DNA from 3 places in the Neobacillus phoenicis genome. Region 3 is predicted to be linked to each of the others. Evidence: predicted binding sites of a transcription regulator. Region 3 holds the regulator's gene; each other region holds the start of a gene.
The links. Region 3 encodes Rex, which represses fermentation and respiration genes when NADH is low (regulators of the CRP and FNR family bind a similar motif). Its sites were predicted from a motif close to TTGTGAAATATTTCACAA; they were not measured.
Positions count from the first base shown of each region.

Region 1: the regulator Rex is predicted to act here: its motif matches at 1,677-1,694, upstream of AA0X95_RS24325 (DoxX family membrane protein).
Region 2: the regulator Rex is predicted to act here: its motif matches at 1,718-1,735, upstream of AA0X95_RS14150 (DUF438 domain-containing protein).

Region 1 covers NZ_CP154847.1:4,741,911-4,746,201, reverse strand. The annotation lists gene AA0X95_RS24330 (homoserine dehydrogenase) at 1-1,003, shown strand, start outside; gene AA0X95_RS24325 (DoxX family membrane protein) at 1,718-2,212, shown strand; gene AA0X95_RS24320 (YfhD family protein) at 2,342-2,527, opposite strand; gene AA0X95_RS24315 (YfhE family protein) at 2,664-2,798, opposite strand; gene AA0X95_RS24310 (TIGR01777 family oxidoreductase) at 2,920-3,825, opposite strand; gene recX (recombination regulator RecX) at 3,902-4,291, shown strand, end outside.
Region 2 covers NZ_CP154847.1:2,719,960-2,724,250, reverse strand. The annotation lists gene AA0X95_RS14155 (BsuPI-related putative proteinase inhibitor) at 1-197, opposite strand, end outside; gene AA0X95_RS14150 (DUF438 domain-containing protein) at 377-1,606, opposite strand; gene AA0X95_RS14145 (HAD family hydrolase) at 1,816-2,601, opposite strand; gene AA0X95_RS14140 (hypothetical protein) at 2,753-3,061, shown strand; gene AA0X95_RS14135 (EAL domain-containing protein) at 3,134-4,291, opposite strand, start outside.
Region 3 covers NZ_CP154847.1:225,713-230,003, reverse strand. The annotation lists gene AA0X95_RS01065 (ABC-F family ATP-binding cassette domain-containing protein) at 1-988, opposite strand, end outside; gene moaC (cyclic pyranopterin monophosphate synthase MoaC) at 1,157-1,654, shown strand; gene AA0X95_RS01055 (redox-sensing transcriptional repressor Rex) at 1,689-2,342, shown strand; gene AA0X95_RS01050 (YhbD family protein) at 2,470-3,093, shown strand; gene AA0X95_RS01045 (polymer-forming cytoskeletal protein) at 3,106-3,825, shown strand; gene AA0X95_RS01040 (cytoplasmic protein) at 3,841-4,291, shown strand, end outside.

The DNA of each region.
Region 1 (4,291 bases), 840 kb from region 3:
GGAGGCTATTGTTGACAAAGAGCCAACTTTTACATTTTTGAAATCAGCGATTGAGCGTGGATGCCACATCATTACAGCGAATAAAGAAATGTTCGCCCACCACGGGAAAGAACTGCTTGAACTGGCAGAGGAGAAGAAAGTTTCGGTTGGTTTTGAAGCTACTGTTGCTGGAGGAATTCCCGTTATACAAACACTTAGACAGTTATTAAACATTAATCGTGTGAAGCAAATTCGAGGAATTCTCAATGGCACCTCCAATTTTATCCTCACAGAAATGAGGGAGAAAAAGCAGTCATTTGCACAGGCGTTAGTATTAGCACAAGAGAATGGCTATGCTGAAGCTGACCCGACAAATGACGTGGAGGGCTTTGATGCTTTTTATAAAACCATGATTTTAAGCAGACTGGCTTTTGGAAAAGAACCCAATTGGCAGGATGTTAAACGTGAAGGGATTACTTCAATAACAAGTGAATTGATTGATGCTGCAGAAAATGCAGGGCTAAGGTTTAAGCATATTGCGAGTATTACAAGGTTAGGTGATCAAATTATTGCAACTGTCAATCCAGCCCTATTGAGTAAAGAACATCCTTTTTACCATGTAGAAGGCGTCCAGAATGCAGTAAATGTCCAATCTGATATAGTTGGAGAGATTACACTTCAGGGACCAGGAGCGGGAATGTTTCCTACAGCGAGTGCGGTAATTGAGGATTTAGTCTATGTGTGTAAAAATTCCCCAGTTAAACAGAATAATACGTGTTCTCAAGTAGCGGTAACGGGGTTTAGTAAGAGTGACAAGAAGGAAACGTGGCTGGTGCATGGAGTGAAGCATAAACAGGTGACTCCTTCCATTACTTGGATTGAAGAAGTGGCGGAGGAAACGTTTGTAATCAAAGCGACAGATAGAGAAATTGCCCTTCTGGCCAAACAAAATAATCTTATCTATTATCCGATTATAGGAGAATACGAGAGAGTGAAACAAATAAAAACGCTTAAGGCTTTATAAGAGTCTACAAATAATGAAAGAGCTATATGGCTCTTTTTTTTCATTTTAAGAAAGCCAGGGTCTAGATCCACTTTTTTTAGAGAAAAGAAGGAAAAAGTAGAAGTATCGAGGCTCTAGATCTACTTTTTATAGAGAAAAGAAGGAAAAAGTAGAAGTAGCAAGGTCCTAGATCTACTTTTTTCATAGAGAAGAAGGAAAAAGTAGAAGTAGCAAACCTCTAAATCTACTATTTTCAGAGAGAAGAAGGAAAAGTAGAAGTAGCAAACCACTAGAACTACTTTTTTATTTGAACAAAATGTAAAAATTTAATTCAATAGTCACGAATTTTCCGTGTTTATCCACTGCGTTATCAACATCAAAAGTCCCGGTTTAAAGGTATTCCACAGACTTATTCACAATATCCACAAAAGTCAGAATATTTATCCACAACTATGTAGAAGCACGATTCTAATATAAACAACTTAGTAAGTTCACATTCTATTCAATTTTCTAACATTAATATGTTAAGAAACTGTGAAAGCCGTTGTCATTTAAAGTACAGGAGAGTATATTATAAGTGTAGAGAAGATAGTGAAACAATTCACAAACCAAGAAGCACAAACTAACTTCCCTACATAAACAGCTAGCTGAACACCCCTCATCGATAGGGGAAAGTAATTATTATTATATTAATTTGTGAAATATTTCACAAAAAAATAAATGGAGATGATTGTGATGAGATGGTATAAAACCCCTCAAGCAGCAGTTGTTTGGACAGTTTTAAGAGTTTGGCTTGGTTTACAATGGATTGAAGCGGGCTATCATAAATTAACAGGTGGATTTGACGCTGGCGGATTTTTAAAAGGAGCACTCGCAAATGCAACTGGTGATCATCCAGCAGTGCAAGCCTGGTACGCAGATTTCTTACAACAATTTGCTATTCCAAATGTTCAGATCTTTAACGTATTAATTCCTTGGGGAGAATTACTTGTTGGTTTAGGATTAGTTGTCGGTTTAGCGACTCTTCCAGCATTAATCGCCGGTGCGTTTATGAACTTAAACTTCATGCTGGCAGGCACAACAAGCACGAACCCAATTCTTTATACAGCAGCAATGATTCTTCTTTTCGTAGGAACTGGTGTTTATTACTTCGGACTTGACCGTTATGCAGTCCCTTTCATCAAAGACTATATCAAAAAGGCACCTGCAAGGAATGTGAATACCAACTAACAGTAATACCGAGTTCTAACAGCTTAGCACGCTGAAATCTCTCATTAGAACTCGCTGAAATACCATTTATTTTCCCCCCTTTTATATACTTTAAGAAGCAGGGCAAAGCCTGCTTCTCTTTTTGTATGCTTATCTTTTCTTATTCTTCACACGTTGGTTAGCGGCATTAGCACGGGCTTGTGCTTCAAGATCTGCGTGATCAGCAAATTCTTGAGAGTATTCTACATCGTTGCCATCAGACTTCAAATTTTTCGGTGTTTGTGGAAGTGAGCTTTTATTATTTTTGTGAGAACCTCCATTATGCATACGACCCATTACTAAAACCCCTTTCAAATTTAAGCTAGAGGGAGAAAGGAATCTCTCACTCCCTAATAGCTTTTACAATTAGAAAGGGGGTCATTAATGGAAAAAATTTAAATTAATTTTTGGTATACTTATCGAATTCCTTCACTTACAGCTTAGTTTTGCTGTCATGATAGCCGCCGGCACGGTCAGCCATCTTAAAGTCACGCTGATATAAAACCTCTTGTGTACTAGTTAAGGTATATTTCCCTCTACCCAAATCTTTTTTCTTTTTTCCCGCCATTTTGCTCATTCCTTTCAACATTTTTTGTTTGTTAATTGTCATCAAGCTAAGTGGTAAAAATGAAGCACTAAATATGTACTTATTTCCATTTTTACCTTTTGAGGAATGAATGATACTTTTTTTAAGAAAATATATTTTTTAATGCCATGTTTAATTCAGGGTATTGAAATTGAAAACCATGTTCTAAGAGCTTTTTGGGTAAAACCTTTTGCCCATCCACCACTAAAGTACTCATTTCACCGAGGAGCAAACGAAGGGCAAAGCTAGGTACAGGAAGCCAGTGTGGTCGATGCAAGACTTGAGCAAGTGTTTTGCCAAAATCGCTCATAATCACAGGATGTGGAGCAGTGAAATTGACAGGACCTTGAATTTGTTCATTTTCAATTGCAAAAATAATACCTTTCACTACATCCTCAAGATGAATCCATGACATCCACTGTTTGCCACTTCCAATATTGCCTCCTATAAACCACTTATAAGGCATCAACATCTTAGGAAGAGCTCCAGCATCCTTTTCAAGAATGATACCAAATCTGCATAAGACCGTTCTAATTCCTAATGGAACGGCCTTGCTTGCCTCTTGTTCCCACTTTACAACTGTTTCTGCTAAAAAATCAGTGCCTAGTTTTTCGTTATTTTCCGTAAAAATTTCTTTATCGGAGGTTCCATAAATACCAATCGCACTGGCGTTAATAAGAGCCCGCGGTTTCCGTTCTAATTGGTTTATTATGTCCAGGACTGCATCGACTGCTTCAATTCGGCTAGTCAAAATTTTATTTTTTCTTTCTTCAGTCCAACGCCCGCTGTTAATCGATTCACCTGCGAGGTTAATAAAGATGTCCGTATCTTGGAGGTCTATAACAGGGTGCGCACCGTCAGTTAACCATTGAGTATATCGAATGTTGGCCTTCTCGTTAGACTTCCTTGCCCGGCGAGTTAAAACGACTATTTCATGTTCATACTTACTTAGTTCATTGACAAGTGCCCTTCCAACAAAGCCTGTTCCACCTGCAATGGCAATTTTCATGTAGAAGACCTCCTTTTGCTTTATTTTACCTTATTTTAATAAAAAAGTATGGTAAAGTGAGATTGAGGTGAAGGAAATGGCCATTATTACGAAAATCACCACACAGCAAAAAAATGTAGACCGATATAATGTTTTTATGGATTATGGCAAGGGCAAGGGTGAAGAATTTGCTTTTAGTGTCGACAGCGATGTGCTAATTAAATTCAATTTAAAAAAAGGGATGGAGCTTGACGATTTTTCTTTCTTGGAAATTCAGTATCAAGACGATATCCGTAAGGCCTACAACTTGGCGGTCAATTATCTGGCAAGAAGGATGAGGTCGGAAAAAGAGATCAAAGATTACCTTTTAAAAAAGGAACTTGATGAACCCGTCATTAACGAGGTTCTCCATAGGTTAATCTCGCAAAAATACATTAATGATCAGGAATATGCATTGTCTTATGTAAGGACGCAGGCGAATACGACA
Region 2 (4,291 bases), 2.5 Mb from region 3:
TACTTGACAATCATGTCATGGTTATCCTCTTTTATTTCAAGTGAAGGAATAAATTTTGCCGTCACTTTTTCTTGCTTTTGATTTTCCGTTTTCGTTCCACCATTGGTACCATTCGTTTGTGTACTTGTGCCACAGCCTGTTAAAAGTCCGAATACTATAGCGGTGCTTATGACAAAATATATTTTTTTGTTTGCCATTTTCTTATCCCCTTATTTAACATGTTTTTGTTATCAGCACTATAGTCGCTTAAAATAGGAATAAAGTTACACTTCTAGACTAAATTGTGTTTATTCACCATATTATTTATCAACTTTAAAGTAAGAAAGGTCCCATCATTAGCTGATGGGACCTTTCTTACTTTCTTAAATTGTTGTATTTAGGAGAGGATTCGTTTTTCACCATCAATGGCTTTTATCGGATCAATATTCTGTGTAAATTCTAGTGTACCGATGTAGCTTCCTTTCTCATCCCGTACAGCAAAATAACGTATATATACATATTTATCTAGGAACTTGATACAGAAATCCTCACTGTCTTTTATCCCCGCTTTAAAATCTGCCAATAATTCTTCTACCACATGCACACTTCTTGGTGGATGACAATTCTGAACTGTACGTCCGATGACAGCTTTTGTACGGGCGAAAATTCTTTCTTTTCCGTGGGAAAAATAACGAACGACATCTTCATGATCAATAAATGTAATATCAACTGGTAAGTGGTTTAATAGCAGTTCTAATTGCTTTAAAGATAAAATTCCTGTTTCCATCATAATATAGCCTTCGGTTATAGCATTCTCGGCTAAGGCTTTTCTCTCTGGCTTCCATTCTTCCGCAGGTCCTGTTAAACAAAAGCCTATCTCATCACTTTCATGAGCAATTTTTATCCACTCATCCTCAGATAAATTTTTTAAAGCCATTGGAAAAAGGATGTTCTCTTCCTTATAAATCATTCCAGTTACTTCTTCTATGATAAAATTCAGGACCCCAAGGACCTCCTGCCTTTCACCTTGATAACTGGCTAATTTTTGTTTTGCTTCTTTAATTGCATCGCGAATAAAATCATCAATTTTCCACATATTTGTAGTCGGTCCAAAGATTCCGAACTTTTCTAAATAAGGAAATAGTAAGTTCTCTTTACGACTGTAGTGCTTATCAATGTCTAATAAGAGATTCAAATCCTGCAGCAGATGGTAAATGTTTTCGGATGAATCGTATCTTACAAACTCATCCACATGGACTTGAACTTGTTGTTGAAGCAGTTTTTCAATTTCTCTATTTTCCAGTTTAAACGTATGAACTGGATGCCCTGGTAGATCCTCTGGCTTTTCCAAATTATTTTCTCTTTCAATTGATCCATGAAATAGGGCACTATGTTCCTGATAAATACGCTTTAACTCAGCTTTTGGAATACTTCCCTCTTCTGAAAATTCATGTTGGAGCTGTGTGATTTCATCCAATGTAATTTTCCCTATCAATGCATCAAAATGAGCTTTTACTTCATCTAAATTTCTTCCGTTATGAAGATCTTGGAAGATTCCTATTAATATGGTAAGACGGTCTGTATTTTTAGTCATTAGTTGTTCACGATTATTAATAATTTCACTCATTTCAGGACTCTCCTTCACTGTTGCTAAATACTGTTGTTAAAGGTATCGCATTAATAACTTAGCATTTAGATATTAAGCTGAAAGTGATTAACATCATTGTTATAGTTATAAATGTGAAAACTTTAAGAACATAGCTCGTGATTATCCTGATAATAAAAGACACTGCTCACATATATGGCAGTGTCCTTTTAAATAAATATTTTTTAGCTTCATTTTAATTCTTCTAAAACAGGATAAAGTTCTTCCAAATGTTTAATTTCAAAAGTAGGAATGACTTCATTTCGTTGTTTTTCATGACGGTTAATCCAAACTGTTTTTATCCCTGCACGGTTTGCGCCAAGAATATCGGTCATTAGGTTATCACCAACCATTATAACTTCGTCCTTTTTCAAAGACATACGTGATAAGGCATGCTCGAATATTGAAGGATCCGGCTTACCTCGACCGAAATCACCGGAAATAACAATATGATCAAAATATGGAACTAACTCAGGTGTTATAGCTAGTTTTGTATTTTGAAGATCAGGGGATCCGTTTGTTAATAGAAGAAGTTGATAGTTTCCCTTTAATCCATCTAGAATTTTAAACGTTTCATCATAGACAAATGGTAGGTTACGCCGCTCCTGGGGGAACCGTTCTGCTAACTCAACCCCAAATTCAGAATCATCGATACCCATTGCTGATAATCCTAATGTCCACGCATCTTTTCGATAGGTGGGTACAATTTCTTTCATTTTCTTAAACTCTTCCGTATCATCTAAAAAATTCCCCCATAACCCTTCAAAAGGATTAATACCAATCATTTGTGTAAACGGAAACGTTTCATAGGAAGAATATAAGTTCCTAGCTGCTTCACGAACAGCTTCCTCAAGTTGATCTGCAGAAATGGCATACCTCTCCTCTGCTAATCTACATGTTGATGCAAAGGCTTCTTTTACACTTTTTTGGTCCCAAAGTAGCGTATCATCTAAATCAAAAAAAATGGCTTTTATCATTTTTGTCCTCGTTTCGATTTATGATTTTTTAATAGTTTATCATTAAATCCCTCGCACATGAAGACTAAAGTTTCTGACAATTAAATGCATTAACAGGAATGTAACACCCTCTACCCTCATATTGTTTTAAGATGGGAAAGGAGGATACAATATGGTCAGCATTGAAGTTAATAAGAAAATTGAGAGTATCACTCATCCGAAGGTACGTAATATCGTAAGAGTTTGCGTGGAACAGGGGTGTATGTTCAGACCACATCCAAGCAATCCTAACTTAGTACATTTATTTGATCCTGAACGTGGGAAAAATATTATTGGTGATATTAACCTACTAAGTCCAAGAGGGTACTTTACACTGGAAGTAGCGAATGGGCGTTTTAAATCTTTTAGAAATGAAATATTGGATTTAGATATCAATCATGCAAACTTTGTAGAAAAAGTACTCGAACGTTTGACGCAATAGTAGAAAAAATAGTAAAAAAAGGCAATGATTCCAATACTTGAAATCATTGCCTTTTACTATGTAGATTTAATCTTACCTTTGATTTTCCGCTATAATATAAAATTTTTCAAATTCTTCAGTGGATACTGGTTTGCTGAAAAAATACCCTTGTGCTTCGGTGCATTTTTGTTCAAGTAGAAAATAGACATGTTCTTTTGTTTCCACGCCCTCCGCGATAACCTGTAGTTTTAAGTTGTGAGCCATCGCAATGATCGTTTTTACAATGGTCTCATCATTCGGGTCTGTTGTACTATCACGTATGAAGGATTGATCTACTTTTAGTTTATCAATTGGAAACCGTTTAAGATAATTAAGCGAACTGTACCCTGTGCCAAAGTCATCCATACTTACTTTCACACCAATTTTCTTTAATTCAACCAGTGTTGTTATAGCGCGTTCAACGTCCATTGTCATACTTTCTGTTATTTCAAGCTCTAAATACTTTGCTTCAAGATCTGTTTCAAAAAGTATCTTCTCGACGATTTCAGCTAAGTTTGATTGAAAAAATTGTTTAGCCGATATGTTTACTGCGATCGTGATAGGTGGCAATCCCTCATCCTGCCATTTCTTGTTTTGGTAGCAAGCTGTCCTTAATGCCCATTCACCTAATTGAATAATAAGACCGGTTTCCTCAGCTACTGGGATAAACTCTGCGGGGGAAATCAGCCCCTTTTCTGGGTGGTCCCAACGAATCAACGCTTCCGCTCCTATGATCTGATTGGTATGTAGATTGAATTGTGGCTGGTAGTATAAAATGAATTCATTCCGTTCCAGTCCCTTCCTCAATTTGATTTCCAAATCTAACTCGTATTGTGATTGATCTATTAAATCATTGGTGTAAAATTGATAATTATTTTTCCCTAAGCTTTTTGCAAAGTACATTGCTAAGTCTGCATGTTTAATGAGCATATCGTATGTAAACCCATGGTCAGGAAACATGCTGATTCCTATACTAGGAGTAACAAAGACTTCGTGATAATTTAGTTGCAGCGGGTTAGATAAGCTAATTAAGATACTTTTTGCTACTTCCCGAGCTCGGTCGACATTAGACATTGGAAGAAGAATCGTAAATTCATCCCCTCCATATCTAGATATAATATCTTTTTCATCTAAGCAATCTCTTAATCTAGCTGAGACCTCAATAAGTAATTTATCGCCTATTTCATGGCCCATTGTATCATTGACAATTTT
Region 3 (4,291 bases):
TTAGTACATCATTCCCGGTTTGTCTTTCAATTTCAAAAGAGAAAGTGGCAGACTTTTCATCACCAAGAGGCCGGTCCATTAAGTCCATTTTCTCCAGCTTTTTTCGACGGCTTTGCGCTCGTTTGGTGGTGGAGGCTCTCGCTAGATTCCGTTGGATAAAATCCTGTAAATTAGCAACCTCTTGCTGTTGTTTTTCATAAAGCTTCAAATCTCGCTCATAATTGGCCGCTTTTTGTTCAAGGTAAGAACTATAGTTACCCGGAAACTTTTGGATTTGCTTGCGGGATACTTCATAGACCTGATTCACGACTTTATCTAAGAAGTAGCGGTCATGAGAGACGATTAAAATCGCGCCATCGTAGCCCTGTAAATATTGTTCCAGCCATGAAAGGGTATCAATATCTAAATGGTTGGTAGGCTCGTCCAATATTAATATATCAGGTTTGGTTAGCAGCAATTTCCCTAAGGCGAGCCGGGTTTTTTGACCACCGCTTAAACTAGCAATCATGAGAGAATGATCCTGGAAGTTTAAACCGTGCAGAACCGAACGAATGTCAGCTTCAAACTGGTATCCGCCCTGCTCCTTGAATTTTACCTGAAGGGTATCATATTCTTTCAGCACCCGTTCGTACTTGCTTGGGTCTTCAAACACAGAAGGATCGGCCATTTGTTCTTCCAGTTTGCGGAGCGATTTTTCCATGATTTGAAGTGGCTCAAATACGGTTAACATTTCGTCCCAAATGGTCAATTTGGATTCTAATCCAGTGTTCTGGGCTAAATACCCGATGGTTACTTCTTTTGGTTTGATGATCTCGCCGCCATCATGAGACAAATGTCCGGCAATAATCTTTAATAAAGTCGATTTTCCGGCACCGTTACGGCCAACAAGGGCCACTCGGTCTCTCGTTTGTAATTCTAGCTTTATATTCGATAAAATAAGGTCAGCACCATAATATTTTTGTAATTGATTCACTTGCAATAAAATCATTTTATTCACCTCTATTACTTAGGACTAGTGTACCGTATAAGCGGAATGACAGCAATAACTCGGACTCTTCTAGGTGCTGTTCTTATAAAAAATCTAGTGATTCGTTCAAAGTTTCACACACATAAAAGGAAAAATAGTGTATTATTTTTTGATAGGAGGATTTTTTATATGGCCGAATTTACGCATTTTAATGAAGAAGGCAGAGCAAAGATGGTCGATGTCAGTGACAAGCCCGAAACAGCACGTACTGCTCTTGCTCATTCTAGCATAACCGTAAGTAAAGAGATTTTTGATAAAATAACCAATCATGAGATGAAAAAGGGCGATGTATTAGCTGTTGCCCAGGTTGCTGCTGTGATGGCGGCAAAAAAAACATGGGATCTCATTCCAATGTGTCATCCCATTCCACTGACAGGTGTGAATATTTCTTTTGCATGGGAAGAGGATCAAACAGGAAACTTTCAATTACATATTGAGGCAGCGGTGAAAACTAAGGGGAATACAGGTGTGGAAATGGAAGCGCTCACAGCTGCATCTGCTTGTGCGTTAACCGTTTATGACATGTGTAAGGCAGTTGATAAAGGGATGGTTATTGGACCAACCTATTTAGTGGAAAAAACAGGCGGTAAAAACGGTGATTTTAGAAGAAATGAACAGGTTAAATAAGAGTTAAAAAACCATTCATGGGGTGTGGGAGAATATGAGTAACGAAACGATGAAAATACCACAGGCGACAGCGAAACGGCTGCCCCTCTATTATCGATTTTTAAAGAACCTGCATACTTCCGGCAAACAAAGAGTTTCATCTGCAGAGTTAAGTGAAGCGGTAAAGGTAGACTCGGCAACGATTCGCCGTGACTTTTCCTATTTTGGGGCATTAGGTAAAAAGGGGTATGGCTATAATGTTAACTATTTGTTAACCTTTTTCCGGAAAACGCTGGATCAGGATGAATTAACGAAGGTTGCATTAATTGGGGTTGGTAATTTAGGGACTGCCTTTTTAAATTATAACTTTTTAAAAAATAACAACACGAAGATCGAGGTCGCTTTTGATGTCGACCCGGAAAAAATGGGAACCATGATTCGTGAAGTTCCGGTTCATCATATGGATGATTTGGAGAAGGTATTAGAAAATAGTGATATTCAGGTGGCTATTTTGACGGTCCCTGCTCCTGTTGCCCAAATGATAACGGACCGACTTGTAAAAGCAGAGGTCAAAGGGATTTTGAACTTTACGCCCGCTCGGTTAAATGTACCAGCGTCGATTCGGGTTCACCATATTGACTTGGCAGTGGAACTGCAATCATTGGTTTACTTTTTAAAGCACTATCCGACAGTGGATATAGAAGAATAGAACAGGGGAAGGCCTTTTACGATGATTTAATCGTAGGAGGTCTTTTTTTTTACAAAAATAGGTAAGTCACAGCTTTACAAACGTAACAGTGTTATGTTACATTGATAAATAGAAAGGGGTTTTTATCATGAGCGAGGAGTTAATCTCAAAAAAAGACCTATTAGAATTAGCTGGAATTTCGTATGGGCAGCTATATAGATGGAAGCGAAAGGACCTTATTCCAGAAGACTGGTTCATCCGTAAATCAACCTTTACTGGACAGGAGACCTTTTTTCCAAAAGAGAAGATTCTAGAAAGAATCAATAAAATCCAAACAATGAAAGAAAATTTATCGCTAGATGAACTGGCAGACATGTTTTCACCGAATATTTCTGATTTGCAGCTAGGAAAAGATGAGTTAGTAAAACGTAACATTGTTTCATCAACTGTCATGGATTTTTACCTTGAGAATGAAAAAGGAAGCCTTACCTTTACGATTACTAGAATGCTCGAGGTATACGTGCTTGAGAAGCTGCTGCAATCTGGTGAGATTAATCAAGATGAAGGAAAGATGCTGCTTCAGGTGCTAAAAGAGCATGCGGCTTTAATCAAACAAAAAAGCTGTGAATTAGTGATAACAAGGAAGCTTGGGGTGTCATCATGTCTTTTGCTTATTAACGCAGAAGCCATGCATATGGATCTGGGGACGAAAATGGTTGTGCAGCTCTCACTGATGTCGTGTATGGAAGAGATCAAAGCAAAATTATTATAAAGGAGAATATACATGGATATGAAGGAAAGAGGAGACTTAGTCATCAATGGCTTCGGTGCTTCCAATGGCGGGACGTTTCGCCAGGTCATTGTCAATGGATTCGGTACGGTTAACAGTGATGTTGATTGCGTTGAGTTTGAAAGTAATGGTTTCGGGACTGTGGATGGGAATGTGACAAGTGAACAGGCCAAAATAAACGGTAAAGCAAAGGTCAAGGGAACGATTGAATCCCAACACTTATCGATAGATGGAACGGCAAAGATTGATGAAAATCTATATGTGAAAAAATTAAAGGTTTCTGGCAAGGCATCTGTTGGTGGAAAAGTGAAAAGTGAAGAAATCAAAATTAATGGAGTGTTAAGGGTAGAGGGAGATTGTGAGGCGGAGATTTTTAAAGCAGATTCTCAATTTGCTATTGGCGGATTATTAAATGCCGAACAAATTACGATCCAACTTCATGGCCCATGCAAGGCAAAGGAAATCGGCGGAGAAACAATATTGGTGAAACATAGAGGTTCTTTTTTTGAAAGTCTTATTAAACCGCTGTTTTCCACTCAGCTGGAAGTGGAATTTATTGAAGGGGACAAAATTGAACTAGAGAATACCATTGCCAAGGTTGTACGGGGAAATCAGGTAAAGATTGGGCGGAATTGCCAAATTGGTGTCGTAGAGTACCGGGAAGATTTTTCACAACATAAAAATGCTGTAGTCAAAGAAAGTATAAAAGTGTAATTGGGGGGTAGGACAATGGAGAAAAGCAGTAACCTTATCATAAATGGTTCAGGGAGTTACCCTGGCGGTCAATATAGAAAAATCAGCATAAGAGGAGAAGGAACCATCGTCAATAATGTCGACTGCTCCAGCTTTCATGTATATGGAACAAGTGAGGCGTGCGAAAATGTGAAAACACGATCAGCTAAGATTTTGGGTGAGGCAGAGGTTAAAGGATCGATGGAAGCAGAGGAAGCACTTGTCATGGGAACAATGACTGTTGGCGGGAAGGCGCAGCTGAAAAAAATGAAGATTTTTGGCTTGTTAGAGGCGGATGACCGATTGATGGGCGAGTCCGCCGTAATTAAAGGAAGTATCTCTGTAAAAGGTGATGTCGAGTATGAGAAATTTGAATCGAGCGGAGGCTTTGAAATTAAGGGGTTGCTATCTGCCGACAACGTTAAAATTATTCTGAGCTTTGGTGAGA